DNA from 3 places in the Cellulosimicrobium sp. MI9406 genome. Region 1 is predicted to be linked to each of the others. Evidence: riboswitches for the same ligand, from Rfam matches in the RefSeq annotation. Region 1 holds a riboswitch; each other region holds the start of a gene.
The links. A riboswitch is a leader RNA that binds a small molecule or an ion and turns the genes downstream of it on or off. The one in region 1 is predicted to bind S-adenosylmethionine.

Region 1 (4,991 bases):
GCCCGCGGGCGGCCACCCCGACGGGCGTCCGGTCGACGGCCGCCCCGAGTACGTCCGTGCCGCGGTCGACGCGAGCCTGCGCCGCCTCGGCACCGACCGCCTCGACCTGTACTACCTGCACCGTGTCGACCCCCAGGTGCCGATCGAGGACACGGTCGGCGCGCTCGCCGGCCTCGTGGAGGCCGGGAAGGTCCGCGGCATCGGTCTCTCGGAGCCGTCCGCCGCGACCGTGCGCCGCGCGCACGCCGTGCACCCCGTGACGGCCGTGCAGAGCGAGTACTCGCTGTGGACGCGCGACCCGGAGGACGAGGTGCTGCCGACGCTGCGCGAGCTCGGGGTCGGCTTCGTGCCCTTCTCGCCGCTCGGCCGGGGCATCCTCACCGGGACCGTGGACGCCACCGACGGCTTCGCGGAGGACGACGTGCGCCGCGCCCACGCCCGGTACGCCGGGGAGGCGTTCGAGCACAACCGCGGCCTCGTGCGCTCCCTGGAGCAGCTCGCCGCGGAACACGGCGTCACGACGGCACAGCTCGCGCTCGCGTGGCTCCTCGCGCAGGGCGACGACGTCGTCCCGATCCCGGGGACGAAGCGCGTCGCGTACCTGGAGCAGAACGTCGCGGCGGCCGCGGTCGAGCTGACGCCGGACGACGTCGCGACGATCGGCGCGGCGATCCCGCGCGCGGCCGTCCAGGGCGTGCGGCACCCGCAGCCGGACCTCCTCGACGGCTGACCCGCCGCGCGGGCGGCGGCGAGGACAGGGGGCCGCCCACCCTGCCTCGCGGGGCCGGGGAGACCTAGACTGGAGAGGTCCTGTGGGTCTCCCCGCGCAGAGGTCGGCTCCGATGTCGTGGCTGCTCATGATCTGGTGCGCGACGGCGTGCACGGCCGCCGCCGCGTGGTGGGTGCTGCGCCGGGCCGGGCGGCCTCCGAGCCACCGGACGGGCGGGCGCCGTCGTGCCGCCGCGGCCCCGGACCCGCTCACGACGCTCGCGCTCCAGGTGCGGCTCACCGCGCTCGCCGCGGAGCTCCGGCGCATCGAGGCCGACCCGGACGTCTACGCGCGCGCCCACCACTACCTCGCGGTCCAGGGCGCCTACGACGCGCTGCTGCGCGAGGCCTGTCGGCTCACGGGGCTCCCGGTCGCGGACGCGCCCCTGCGCGCGGGCTTCCGCACCGGCGACGACGAGCGGTTCCGCGAGGAGCTCGAGCTCAGCGCGCGCGGCTGGAGCTGGTGACGGACCACCCGTGAGGGGCGGCACGGGACGGGCGAGGGGCCCGACGGCGGGACCTCCGCCGTCGGGCCCCTCGCCCGTCCGTGTGCTCAGAGCGCGGAGTGGTCGCCGATCCGGTGGTAGGTGCGGTCGTGGTAGACGAGCGGCGACGCCGCCGCCTCCCGCGACGCCCCGGGCGCGGCGCCGACGCTCGACGCGAGCGCGCGCAGCGAGACGAGGTAGGAGTCGCCCACCGGGGTGCGCTGGACGACCCGCCCGCGCACCCACGACAGCGCGCCGTCGATCACGGGCTCGCCCGTCGGCAGGCGCGACCAGCCGCCGTCCGCGAACCGGTCGATGCCGCTCGTCGCGAACCGGGCCGAGATGTCGTCCTGGTGGTCCGCGAGGAAGCTCACGGTCAGCGTGCGCGCCGTCGAGACCGCGGGCCACGACGACGACGTGGACGCGAGCGAGAACGCGAGCAGCGGGGGCGCGGCCGAGACGGAGATGACCGACGTCGCGGTGAAGCCGACGAGGCGGTCGCCGTGCTCGAGCGCGACGACGGCGACGCCCGCGGGGTGGCCGCGGAACACGGCCTTGTACTCGTCGGGGGAGAGCTGGGGCTCGTCCTGCTCGGCCAGGAGGGCCTCCAGGTGGGTGAGCTCGGCGGTCATCGGGCCACCCCCGCGAACGCGTCGGCGACGGCTGCGTCGGTGCGGGCCGACGGGCGGTCCTCCGCCGGGGGGAGCTGCGCCGTGGCGCGGCGCAGGGCGTCGCCCGCGCGCGCGAGCCACGCGTCCACGACCGGTCCCAGGTCCGCGAGCTGCGGCTCGGTGACCGTGAGCGACCGGGTCGGGACGACGGCGCCGAGCTCGACGAGCACGGGTCGCAGGTGCACCTCCCCGACGAGCGCGTGCGCCGGGTTCCCGGACACGACGAGCGGAACCACGACGACGCCCGCGAGCCCGTCGGGGCCGTAGAGGTCGAGGAAGGCCTTCAGCAGCCCGGTGTAGGACGCCTTGTAGACCGGCGTCGCCACGACGGCGACGGTCGCCCGGGCGAGCTGCTCACGGGCGGCGTCGGCCGCCGGGTGGTCGGCGGCGAGCACCTCGCCGGCGAGCGACGCCAGGTCGACCGTGGCGACGTCGTCCGCGCCGAGGAGGTCGGCGACGCGGCGCGCGACCGTCTCGGCGGCGCCGAGCGTGCGCGAGCCGGGCCGCGGGTTGCCCGAGACGGCGAGCACCGTCGGGTGGGTGGGGTGGTGGGTCATGTGCACCTCGCAGTAGTCGTCGATCACGCTTGCCGTGCGGGCCGTCCCCGCCGGTGGCGGGGCAGGCCGGGCCCGGCCTGGTCATCTCCCGGAGCACCCCGCCGTGACAGGGGGTTGCCGGCCAGCGAGCCGGGGCTTCGCGCTGGCGCTCGTGACCTGGGGACGGGTATAGCAACCGCCCCGTGAAACCGCACCGGATCGGTAGGGTTTCTCAGTGGGTGGACGGATGTGTCGTCGTCGGCGACTCCTGTGCCGCCCCGTGCGGTCGCTCCTGCCCTGCGGCCGCCCGTCCCGGTGCGCGCGGAGTGAGACGGTGTGACGGGAGCTTCTGGCACAGGCGTACCGTCAGCAGGAGTTCCGCCCGCGTCAGACGAGGAGTACCCATGGACAGCCGACTGCAGTCCGTCTACGACGAGGTCCTGCGTCGCAACCCCGGCGAGGCCGAGTTCCACCAGGCCGTGCGCGAGGTCTTCGACTCGCTCGGCCCCGTGCTGCGCAAGCACCCGCGCTACGTCGAGGCCGCCGTCCTCGAGCGCGTGTGCGAGCCGGAGCGCCAGATCATCTTCCGGGTCCCGTGGGTGGACGACACCGGGCGCGTGCAGATCAACCGCGGCTTCCGCGTCGAGTTCAACTCCGCGCTCGGCCCGTACAAGGGCGGCCTGCGGTTCCACCCGTCGGTCTACCTGGGCATCGTGAAGTTCCTCGGCTTCGAGCAGATCTTCAAGAACTCGCTCACGGGCATGCCCATCGGCGGCGGCAAGGGCGGCTCCGACTTCGACCCGCGCGGGCGGTCCGACGGCGAGGTCATGCGGTTCTGCCAGTCGTTCATGACGGAGCTCTACCGGCACATCGGCGAGAACACGGACGTCCCCGCGGGCGACATCGGCGTGGGCGGCCGCGAGATCGGCTACCTCTTCGGGCAGTACAAGCGCATCACCAACCGGTACGAGTCCGGCGTCCTCACGGGCAAGGGCATCTCGTGGGGCGGCTCGCTCGTCCGCACGGAGGCCACGGGCTACGGCACGGTCCTCTTCGCGCAGAACATGCTGGAGACGCGCGGGCAGGAGCTCGACGGGCGCCGCGTCGTCGTCTCGGGCTCGGGCAACGTCGCGATCTACGCGACGGCCAAGGCGCAGCAGCTCGGCGCGAACGTGGTCGCGTTCTCCGACTCGTCGGGGTACGTCGTCGACGAGGCCGGGGTCGACCTCGAGCTCCTGCGCCAGATCAAGGAGGTCGAGCGCGGGCGCGTCGCCGACTACGCCGCGCGCCGCCCCGGGGCCCGCGTCGTCACCGACGGGTCCATCTGGGACGTGCCGTGCGACGTCGCGCTCCCGTGCGCGACGCAGAACGAGCTCGACGAGGCGGCGGCCAAGCAGCTCGTCGCGAACGGCGTCGTCGCGGTCGCGGAGGGCGCCAACATGCCCACGACGCCGAGCGCCGTCGCGCTGCTCCAGGAGGCGGGCGTCCTCTTCGCGCCGGGCAAGGCAGCCAACGCGGGCGGCGTCGCGACGTCGGCCCTCGAGATGCAGCAGAACGCGTCGCGCGACGCGTGGTCCTTCGAGTACACGGAGGACCGCCTCGCGCAGATCATGGCGGGCATCCACGACCGCTGCGTCGAGACGGCCGACGAGTACGGCACGCCCGGCAACTACGTGCTCGGCGCCAACATCGCGGGCTTCACCAAGGTCGCCGACGCGATCCTCGCGCTCGGCGTCATCTGACCCGAGCCGCACGACGACGGCCGTCGGTGCCCCGCGCAGAGCGGTGGCATCGGCGGCCGTCGTGCGCCCGTGAAAAGCCCTCCGGCCGAGAAGGGTCGGGCGCCTAGGGTGGCCGGATGGCGACGGTCAGGCAGGTCCAGGTCACGTTCGACTGCGCGCAGCCACGGCGCGTCGCCCGGTTCTGGTGCGAGGTGCTGGGCTACGTCCCGGCGCCGCCCCCGGAGGGCTTCAGCACCTGGGACGACGCCGAGGCCTCCCTCCCGGCCACAGAGCGGGACGCGTGGTCCGCGTGCAGCGACCCCACCGGGGCCGGTCCGCGCCTGTACTTCCAGCGTGTTCCCGAGGGCAAGGTCGTCAAGAACCGCGTGCACCTCGACGTGCGTGCCGGCACCGGGCTCGTGGGCGCCGAGCGCCTCGCCGCGCTCGAGGCCGAGCGCGACCGGCTCGTCGCGCTCGGCGCGACGTGCGTGCGCGTGATGGTCGCCGACGAGGAGAACGAGTCCTGCATCGTCATGCAGGACGTCGAGGGCAACGAGTTCTGCCTGGACTGACGGCCGGGCCGACCCGCGGACCGCTCCGCCAGCCGGCCCCGGCGGTCGTGCCGAGGGGTGCCCTACGCGACCGTCGTGCGGACGGTGACCGGGATGTTGCCCCGGGTCGCGAGCGAGTACGGGCAGACGGCGTGCGCGGCCTCCGCGAGCTCCTCGGCGACGTCCTGGGTGACGCCGCCCCCGAGCTCGACGTGCAGCGTCGCGCCGAGCGAGAAGCCGCCGTCGCCGGTCGGGACGA
Region 2 (4,991 bases), on a different contig from region 1:
ACGCGGACTCCACGGCGGCGGCGAGGTCGGCGAACGGCACGTCGACCGAGTCGGTGACGAGGATCGGCTCGTCGAGCTGGACCCACGGCGCCCCCGCGGCGGCGAGCGCGCGGAGCAGGTCGGCGTAGGCGGCCACGACGTCGTCGAGGCGGACGAGCGGCGAGTACCCGGCGGGCGCGTCGTCGGCGGCCTTGGACAGCGCGAGGAACGTGACCGGCCCGACGACGACGGGCCGCGTCACGACGCTGGCCTCCTTCGCCTCGACGAACTCGCGCACGACGCGGTCGTCGACGAACCGGATCGGGGTGTCCGGGCCGATCTCGGGGACCAGGTAGTGGTAGTTGGTGTCGAACCACTTGGTCATCTCGAGCGGGGCGTCGTCCCCCTGGCCGCGCGCCACGGTGAAGTAGCCCGCGAGGTCGAGGCGGCCCGCGTCGTCGGTCAGCGACGCGAACCGCGACGGGACCGCCCCGAGGGAGGCGGCGGCGTCGAGCACCTGGTCGTAGAAGGAGAACGAGCCGGGGACGGACGCGTCGTCGGCGCCGAGGCCGAGGTCGACGAGCCGGCGGACGGTCGCGAGGCGCAGCTCGCGGGCCGTGGCCTCGAGCTCCTCGGCCGAGGTCTTGCCGGCCCAGAACTCCTCGACGGCCTTCTTCAGCTCGCGGCGGCGGCCGATGCGCGGGTAGCCGAGCACGGTGCCGGCGGGGAAGCCGACCAGGTTCTGGGTAGGGGAGGGTACGGAAGTGGCCATGATCGAAACCTCTTGCTGGTCCGGAGGACCGGTCAGACGGGCGCGCCGTGCGTGGCGGCGCTCGTCGTGGGCAGGGAGGTGCCGGTGACCCACGGCCCGCTGGCCAGGTCCGGGACGAGCGGGGCGGCGGCGGCGCTGGCGCCGCCCCCGGTCCCGACCGACCCGCCGCCGAGGTGGACACCCTCGAGCAGGTCAAGAGCGGCGCGGTGCTTGTTGAACGTGTACACGTGCAGACCGGGCGTGCCCGCGTCGAGGACGCGCTGCGCGAGGTCGACCGAGTACGCGATCCCGTAGGCGTGCTGCGCCTCCGGGTCGGGCAGGGCGTCGAGCGCGTCCAGCAGGTGCTGGGGCGCGCGCACGCCCGTGAGCTCCTCGACGCGACGGAGCCGCGCGGGCTCCGTCGTGGGCAGCAGCCCGGCGAGGATGGGGATCGTCACGCCGGCCGCGCGGGCCTCGGCGACGAAGTCGGTGTACGACGACGCGTCGTAGAAGAGCTGCGTGATCGCGAAGCTCGCGCCGGCCTGCTGCTTCTGCCAGAGGCGTCGCACCTCCTGGGTGCGCGTCGTGCCGGCGGCGGGGTTGCCGTCGCAGAACGTCGCGACGGCGATCGTCAGCGGCCGGGCCGCGCCGCGCAGCGCGACGGCCGGGTCGGACGCGCAGCGCGACGCCTCGACCTCGCGCAGCAGGGCGACGAGCTCGGTCGACGACCGGACGCCGTCCGGCGCGGGCTGCCAGTCCGGCTGGTCGCGCGGCGGGTCGCCCCGCAGTGCGAGGAAGCTCCGCACGCCCTCGTCGAGGAAGTCGGTGATGACCGACTCCACGTCCTCGCGCGACGCCCCGACGCAGGTGAGGTGCGCGATCGGCAGCACGGGCGTGCCCTGGAGCAGGCGTCCGACGACCTGGCGCGCGGTCGCGCGGTCGGTGCCCGCGGCGCCGTACGTCACGGACACGAAGTCGGGGTGCGTCGCGACGAGACGGCGTGCCGTCTCCCAGAACTTCGGGGCCGCGTCCGGTCGGCGCGGGGGCATGAGCTCGAACGACACCGTCGGCCGCGGACGGCCCGGACGGTGCGCGAAGGATGCCTCTGAGGTCATGCGTCACTCCATCGACCCTGGCGTTAGCACCTTTGTCCTCGGGAGGCTTCCGTCGGCGGGTTGCTGCGGTGTCGTCGAGCCAGGACTCTCGACCGCTCTGGATGGTTGCCACGATCCTACGACCCATCCGACATGCGGTCGAGAGCGCCCGCCAGGTGAGATGCGGAGGGTCGTCGGAGCTCCCGGTGCGACGAGTCTCAGGCTCGACGGCGCTCGGGCACGTGCAGACGGCGGAGGAACCGGTCGGTGCGCAGCGGCGGGCCGCGCCGGTCGAGGAGCGACACGACGACGACGGTCGCCGTCGCGAGCGGGATGGTCCAGGCGGCGGGCTGGGCGAGCAGGGCGCGCACGACGCCGGGGACGCCGTCGGCCGTGCTGCCGGACGGGCTCCCGTACCCCGCGGCGACGAGCGCGGACGACGCGAGCAGCGCCGTCGCGCACAGGACGGCGCCCACGACCATGCCCGCCACCGCGCCGCGCGCGGTGAGGCCGCGCCACCACACGCCGAGCAGGATCACGGGGGACAGGGCCGACGCGGCGAAGACGAACACCGTCCCGACGCTCGTCACGAGGCCCTGCGGGATGGTGACGAGCGCGAAGGCGAGGGGGATGAGCGTGCACGCGACCGCCGACCAGCGGAAGGACCGCACGGTGCCGCCGAACAGGTCCTGGCTCACGACGCCCGCCAGCGCGACCACGAGCCCCGACGACGTCCCGAGGAACGCGGCGAACGCCCCGGCGACGACGAGCGCGGCGAGGAGCTCGCCGCCGAGCCCGGGCACGAGGCGGGTCGGTAGCGTGAGGACGACCGTGTCCGCCACCCCGGGCGCCGCGAGGTCGGGCGCGACGACCCGCGCCACGAGCCCGAGCGTGCTCGACACCATGTAGAACACGCTGATCATGACGAGCACGACCACGGTCGTGCGGCGGGCCGAGCCGCCGTCGGGCGAGGTGTAGAAGCGCACGAGGACGTGCGGCAGCCCGGTCGTGCCGAGCAGGAGGGCGAGCAGGAGCGAGACCGTGGCGTACGCGTCGAGGCCGCCCGGCCCGGCCTCGTGGGGGAACACGGCGGCGGGGTCGAACGTGACGACGGCGCCGCCGGGCTCGAACGCCCCGCCGAGCGCCATGAGCACGAAGACGAGCGGCACCGCGAGCGCGGTGAGCTTGACCCAGAACTGGAACGCCTGGACGAACGTGATGGAGCGCATCCCGCCCGCGGCGACGACGGCGCTCACCACGACCGCGATCCCCACCGAGCCGACCCACGGCGGCACCGCGGCCACGCTCGTGATGACGAGCGCCGCCCCGTGGAGCTGCGGCACCACGTAGAGCCACCCGATGACGAGCACGAGCACGCTCGTCACGCGGCGCGCGACCACGGAGTCGAGCCGGGCGTGCACGAAGTCGGGGATCGTGTACGCGCCGCTGCGCCGCAGGGGGCCCGCGACGAACAGCAGGACGAGCAGGTAGCCCGCCGCGTACCCCACGGGGAACCAGAACGCCTCCGCGCCGGACAGCAGCACGAGACCCGAGAGCCCGAGGAACGTGCCCGCGGACAGGTACTCGCCGCTGATCGCCGACGCGTTCCAGACCGGCCGCACGGTGCGCGACGCGACGAAGAAGTCGCTCGTGGTGCGCGAGATCCGCAGGCCGTAGAACCCGATGAGGCCGGTCGCGAGGAGGAGCAGCGCGATTGCGACGAGGGGCAGCGCGCTGGTCACGGCGCACCGCCGTCGTCGGGGCCGGGCTCGTCGGGCGCGCCCGTGCCCTCGGCGAGCGCGCGGTACCGGCGCTCGTTGCGCGCCGCCGCGACCGCGAAGACGACCGCGAACGCGACGATCACGGGGTAGAAGCCGTACGCGTGCACGAGCCACGGCAGCGGCACGCCGAGCAGCACGACGCCGTCCAGCGCGGGCACGCCGCTCATCGTCACCGTGAGCAGCGTGACGACCGCGAGGAACGACGCCACGCACGCCAGCCCGAGCCGGAGCTGGGCCCGCACGAGCCCGCGCGTGTAGGCGGTCGCGGCGTCGTCCGGCTCGCCGGTCCGCGCCGTGCCCGACGGCGCCCCGCCCTCCGGGACGGCGCCCTCACCGGGGCCGGGGCGAGGGCCGGGGCGCGTCGCGGGGAGGTCGGTGGACCGGACGCGCACGCGCGCGTCACGACGCGGGTCGGTGCCCGTCACGGCGCGCCCCGGTGCGGCCCGAGGAGCGCCTCGCGCACGGCGGGCACCATGCGCCGGCTCACCGGGACCTCGTGCCCGGCGACGACGAGCGCGGGCTGCGCCCCGCCGAACCGTGCCGCGGTCACGGCCGCGCGGTCCACGAGGTACGACCGGTGCACGCGCAGGAACCCCGCGGGCGCCCACCGCTCCTCGAGGTCGGAGAGCGGCTCGCGCACGAGGAACTGTTCGGTGTCCGTCACGAGCCGGGAGTAGTCGCCCTGCGCCTGCACCCACCGCACCGCGCTGCGCCGGACGAGCCGCGTGGTCGTGCCGACCGTCACGACGAGCGTCTCCTCGGCCGGGGCCGCACCTCCCGCCGGGCTGCCGGCCGCCGGTGGGGGAGCGGCGGCGCTCGCGGACGGTGCTGCCGCGTCGGTCGCGGGGGCGCGCCCCGCCGCGGTGCGCTCCGCGACCCGTTCGACGACGCGGTCGACCGCGCGCGTGAGCCGCTCGCGCCGCACGGGCTTGAGCACGTAGTCGACGGCCTCGACGTCGAACGCCTCCAGCGCGCGCGCCTCGTCGGCGGTGACGAACACGACCGCCGGGCGGTCGGCGAACCGCGAGAGCGCGCGGGCGAGATCGAGGCCGGTCAGCCCCGGCATGTGGATGTCGAGGAACGCCGCGTCCACCGTGCGCGACGAGAGCTCGCGCAGCGCCTCGGAGCCGCTCGCGACCCCGCGCACGGTGCGCACGCGCGGGTCGCGGCGGAGCAGGGCCACGAGCTCGTCGAGCACGGGCCGCTCGTCGTCGGCGACGAGCACGTCCAGCCCGACGGCGTCCCCCGCCCCGCCGGGGAGACCGCCGGCCGGAGCCGGGTCCGGGGTGGTCACGGCACGCTCACCTCCGTCTCGTGCAGCGGCTGCGACCGCGGGACGCGCAGCCGCACGAGCGTGCCCGAGCCGGGCGCGGTCTCGATGTCGAG
Region 3 (4,991 bases), on a different contig from region 1:
GGTCCACACCATCGTCGGCCGGTACGGCTGCCGGGGTCGGTGGCTGCTGCTCACGGAGGACAGTCTGCCGGGTCGGCGCCGAGCACGACGTTGCTGTCGTTCTCACGGCGATACCGCCAGCAACCTCGTGCTCGGTGGCTCGGGGGATCGTCGGTTCAGGAGCCGCCGAGGAGCATCCGCTTGGCGGCGGTGAACTCGTCGTCGGTGAGGGAGCCCGCGGCGTGCAGGCTCGCGAGCTCGGCGAGCGCCGCGGTGACGCCGTGCTGCACGGTCACCTCGGGGGTGCCCGCGCCGCGGGTCATCCGGGTCGTCGTGTACGTGGTGGTCGTCGAGGACGACGAGCGCGTGGGCGAGCCCCACGCGGGGACGTCCGCGTCGCTCGTCGGGTCGTCGGCGACCGGTGCGTCGGCAACGGTCGCGCTCGCGGCCCGGGCGGCGTCGTGCAGCGCGCGCGTGCGGTCGCGGCGGGCCTGCACCACGACCCGCTCCCCGGGCAGGCGCCAGACGACCACGGGGTCGCCGGGCTGCGGGACCTCCGAGGGGAGCAGGTTCGTGACCGGGGCGAGGCGCGTGACCGTCGTCGTCAGCGCCCCGTGCCGCACGCGCACGGCGCAGTGCGCGACGCCGCCCGACTCCGTGCGGTCCGTGACCGACGCCGTCACGACCCCGGCCTCGCGCGTCGCCGCCAGACGGTCGCGGTGGTACTGCGCGTAGAGCGGGGCGTCGTCGCGCGACCGGCGCAGCGACCGCGCGTAGCCCGCCCACATCGGGCCGAGGAAGACCCACGGGAAGATCGTCCACACGACGTTCCAGAACCACGGGAAGAAGCCGTCGTGGTCCCACGCGTTGACCGTCACGAGCCAGACGAACCCGCCCGACAGCAGCGCGAGCAGCACCCCGTTGCGGATCTTCGTCCCGACGCCCGACGGCGGCTCCATGAGCCCCTCGGGCGTGCGCGGCAGGTCGTCGACGGACTCGTCGTTGCCCACCAGCCGCAGGATGGCCTTCGGGTCCGCGGTCTTGCGCGCGAGCGCGGCAGACGGCGGCAGGGGCGATTCGTCATGAGGGGCGGACGGCGCCCCAATCGTGTGGTCAGACATCACCCCGATCCTACGATCGCCTTGCCCCGCCGGGCCCACCTGCCGCCCCGTCCTAGCCACGCCGTGGGTCGAACACGGGGATGGCGACCTCTTGCGGCTGTTTCTGGTCGGCAACCCCGTGGTCGACGGTCGGTGAGGGCGTGGTGGTCAGCGGTTGGTGGTCACCGTCGTGTCGGCGGCGCGGGCCGCGGCCAGCAGCGGCTGGAGGCCGAACGCCTGGACCGGGCCTAGCGCTCCCGTCCCGTTCGTCTCGCCGGCCGCTGCTCGGGTCGCGCCCCACGCGAGGTAGTGGGCCGTGAGGTCGTACGCGTCGGGACCGTCGAGTCGGGCCCGGCGCAGCACCTTGCCCTCGGCATCGCGTGCGACCGCGAGCACGTGCGTGCGCGACGCCGCGCGGGCTGCCTCGTCCGGCCCGCCGCTCGACCCGCTGCGCGAGCGGGCGAGCCGCCGCAGGCCGTCGCCGAGCCCGGGGACGCGCAGCGCGGCCGTCGCGACCGCCGTCGCCACCGGCGCGAGCCGCACCGCGGGACCGGACACGCCCAGCGCCACCTCGACGTCGCGCAGCCCCCGCTCGAGCCCGGGGAGCGTGAACGGCTCGGTGCCGCCCGCGGTGACGCCCCGCACGCGCCGGCCGGGGCCGACGTCGAACGTGACGACGCGCGCCGCGATGCGCTCGCTCCGGAGACCGCCGTCGCGCCACGCGTACGACGGCTCGAGCGCCGTCTCCAGCGCGCTCACGCGCGTGCCGCCGCTCACGCCGCCGCCGGTGGGGAAGTAGCCGATCTCCAGGCGCACCGCGTCGGCGCCCTCCTCCTGGAGCGCGAGCGCCCCCGAGAGGTTGCCGGGCACCCAGTCGTGGCCGAACGCCGTGAGCAGCGCCGCACCCGTGCGCCGGGCGCGCGGCCCGAGCTCGTCGAACACGCGCCGGATGAACGCTGGCTCGCCCGTCGAGTCGAGGTACACCGCGCCCGCCTCGATCGCGGCCTCGACCGCCGGGCCGCCGTGCCGCCCGAACGGGCCGACCGTCGAGATCAGCACGTCGCCCGGTTCGACCAGCGCACGCACGGTCCGCGCGTCGTCGACGTCCGCGACCGCGGTCTCGAGCGGCGTGCGCGCAGCGGTGCCCGACGGCGGGCTCCCGGCCTCGCGCGAGCCCGCGGGCTCGGCGCGGTGACGGGCCGCGGACGGTGCCGTCGCGGACGGTGCCGCCGCGGTCCGTGCGGTCGCGGTCGGTGTCTCCGCGGCGAGGTCGGCGGCGAGCGCCTCCAACCGGTCCTGGGACCGACCCGCGAGCACGGGCCTCGCGCCGCGGGCCACGAGCTCGTGCGCGACGAGCGTGCCCGTGTAGCCCGTCGCGCCGAGGAGCACGATGCGGCCCGTCGCCGGGGGAGGGGTCGGGGCGTCGGTCATGGGGTCACCTTTCGCCGGAACCAGGGATCCCGCGAGACTACGGAGCGGTGCCGGGGCTCGCGCGTCGGCGGGGTCCGGCCGCTCCCTGCCCGCGCTCGCCCGCGGCCCGCGTGGTGTCCTGGCGGTATGGACCGACAGCCTGACGACCCGCGGCGCGAGGACAGGCCGCCCGACGACGGTGGACGGCCCGACGGGCCCCGGCCTGGGCTCGTCGGGGTGCTGTGGTGCGTCGTCGTCATCGTGGCGGTGCTGGTGGTCGGCGTCGCGATCGGGTTGTTGGACGGCCGCTAAGGGCGCGCCACCGGGCGACTCCGCCGGCCCCTTGGCCGAGCAGTTCCTGCCCATCAGAGACCTCACCCCGTTCCCGCCGAGACGACCCTGTGCCGGACGCGCCTTGCGCGGCTGGGGAGCGGGTGCTGCGAGGCGACCTGGGTTCGGCACCGCTCCGAGGGCGCGGAGCCCGGCGGACACGAGGAGCGTTCTTGCTGTCCGTCGGCGGATGAGGTAGACATCTGCCCAGGTCACGAGTGTCCAGCGATACGCCCTCCGCGTGCTGGTCCGGCAACCGCGCCCCTCGCGCACGGTGCCCCAGGAGGAAGACCGGCCCCCGGCCGACCGGCCGAGGGAAGTGCGAGGTCGACGTCCGCCTCGGCCGCACCGCGACGGTGCGCGCCGACCGGTCGTCGGCCCTGAACGAAGGGCTGTACCGATGTCCGTCCTCACCCACTGGGTCCGCACCGACGAGGCGTGCCGCGTCCTCCTCACCGCCGACGGAGGGCTGATCTGCCCCGTCCACACCGGCGTCCCCCGCCCGACGCCGTCCCGCGCGTGCGCCGTCGGCGCCGGACTGACCCTGTGCCAGGTGTGCCTGCGGGGTAGTTCGTACTCCCACGGGACCTTGCGGGTGCAGCGTTCCGTGTGCGCGGACTGCCTCGCCGTCGACTCGCGTCTCACCTCGGCACTGGGCGTGCCGTCGCTCGCGCCGCGCCACCAGGACGACCCGATGAAGCCACGGATGCGCGCCTACGTGACGCTGGTCTTTCCCGAGCGGTGGCGCCTGGCGCGCGCCACGGGTCTCCCCGTCCTCCGGCTCGACCCGAGCGCGCCGTACTGGGGCCGGCGGACGGTCCAGGACGGCATCATCGAGGACGCGATGCGTTCGCGGCCCGAGCGCCTCTTCACCTGGCACGACCACTGGGCAGCCCACGGCAGCTTCGACGACGCCGCCCGCCGCGCGGCCTACCTCGCGTGGGTGCGTGCCGTGCATCCCGCAAGCGTGGTCGCCTCCGCGAAGGCGGGTGAAATCTGATGAGGGTGGCGCACCGTCCCGCCGGCACCCGTGACGGCATCGGGCCGGTGCGGTACGAACAGGTCATGCCGCACGCGTATCCCCCCGACCCGACGTTTCCCGACGACGGCGGCGCAGAGCGCGCCGTGTGGGAGGCGCTCGTCGCGCAGCTGCCGGACGACGCGGTCGTCGTCCACGGCCTGCACCTCCAGGAGGACGAGCACGAGTACGAGATCGACGTGCTCGTCGCGTGGCCGGGAGTCGGGATCGCGGCGATCGAGGTCAAGGGCGGTTACGTCGACCGGCACGAGGGCGCGTGGTACCAGGGCAGCGGCGACCGTAGGCACCGCATCGACCCGGTCCGTCAGGTGCAGGGGGCCCGGCACGCGCTCCAGGCGCTGCTGCGTCGTCGCGGCCTCTGGGCCGGCGGGGCGCGCACCGCGCACCTCGTCGCTCTGCCGCACCGGTACGTGCCGGCCGACTGGTCGTCGCTCGACCTGCCGCGAGACATGCTCGTCGACCGCACGGACCTGGAGCGGCCGCTCGGCGTGGCCGACCGCGTCAAGCACGCGATCGAGCGCCACGGCCAGGGGCACGCGCCGCTCGCCCTCGACGACGTCCCCGACCTCGTCGAGTCGCTCACCGGGGGCTTTCCCAGCCAGGCGGAGCACCTGGCGCTCGCGGCGCAGCACGAGACGCGGCTCGAGCAGATGACCCGCGACCAGTCCCGCACGCTCGACGCGCTCTCGGAGGTGCACCGGATGCGCGTCGTCGGCGGCGCGGGGTGTGGCAAGACGTGGCTCGCTCTCGAACAGGCGCGACGGCGAGCGCGAGCCGGCGAGCGGATCGCCCTCCTGTGCTACTCGCGCGGGCTCGGCCGCTACTTCGAGCGGATCGTCGAGCAGTGGCCGGCGCGCGACCGTCCGGCCTACGTCGGTCTCTTCCACGACCTGCCGCTGGCCTGGGGCGCGGATCCCGGCGCGGACGACGACCCGGACTACTGGGAGCGGCGGCTGCCGCTCGCGCTCGGCGCGCTCGCCGACGCACGCGGCGCGGCCGACCTCTTCGACGCGGTCGTGGTCGACGAGGCGCAGGACTTCGGCGACCTCTGGTGGCCGTCGCTGCTGCGCTGCCTGCGCGACCAGGACTCCGGCGGTCTGTACGTCTTCATGGACGACGCGCAGCGCGTCTTC

Region 2: another riboswitch for S-adenosylmethionine. It lies ahead of MT994_RS01840 (methylenetetrahydrofolate reductase); the one in region 1 lies ahead of MT994_RS07455 (NAD(P)H-dependent oxidoreductase).
Region 3: another riboswitch for S-adenosylmethionine. It lies ahead of MT994_RS00810 (hypothetical protein); the one in region 1 lies ahead of MT994_RS07455 (NAD(P)H-dependent oxidoreductase).

Annotation. Positions count from the first base shown of each region.
Region 1 covers NZ_JALIZI010000003.1:405,349-410,339, reverse strand. The annotation lists gene MT994_RS07470 (aldo/keto reductase) at 1-730, shown strand, start outside; gene MT994_RS07465 (hypothetical protein) at 843-1,235, shown strand; gene MT994_RS07460 (flavin reductase family protein) at 1,322-1,885, opposite strand; gene MT994_RS07455 (NAD(P)H-dependent oxidoreductase) at 1,882-2,481, opposite strand; SAM riboswitch class IV at 2,536-2,638, opposite strand; gene gdhA (NADP-specific glutamate dehydrogenase) at 2,865-4,202, shown strand; gene MT994_RS07445 (VOC family protein) at 4,319-4,753, shown strand; gene MT994_RS07440 (organic hydroperoxide resistance protein) at 4,816-4,991, opposite strand, start outside.
Region 2 covers NZ_JALIZI010000001.1:415,578-420,568, reverse strand. The annotation lists gene metE (5-methyltetrahydropteroyltriglutamate--homocysteine S-methyltransferase) at 1-751, opposite strand, end outside; gene MT994_RS01840 (methylenetetrahydrofolate reductase) at 784-1,845, opposite strand; SAM riboswitch class I at 1,851-1,953, opposite strand; gene MT994_RS01835 (cation acetate symporter) at 2,043-3,566, opposite strand; gene MT994_RS01830 (heavy metal transporter) at 3,563-4,030, opposite strand; gene MT994_RS01825 (LytTR family DNA-binding domain-containing protein) at 4,027-4,899, opposite strand; gene MT994_RS01820 (histidine kinase) at 4,896-4,991, opposite strand, start outside.
Region 3 covers NZ_JALIZI010000001.1:178,422-183,412, reverse strand. The annotation lists gene MT994_RS00830 (glycosyltransferase) at 1-54, opposite strand, end outside; gene MT994_RS00825 (hypothetical protein) at 156-1,100, opposite strand; gene MT994_RS00820 (ubiquinone biosynthesis protein UbiD) at 1,248-2,510, opposite strand; gene MT994_RS00815 (hypothetical protein) at 2,637-2,801, shown strand; SAM riboswitch class IV at 3,030-3,147, shown strand; gene MT994_RS00810 (hypothetical protein) at 3,220-3,819, shown strand; gene MT994_RS00805 (NERD domain-containing protein) at 3,885-4,991, shown strand, end outside.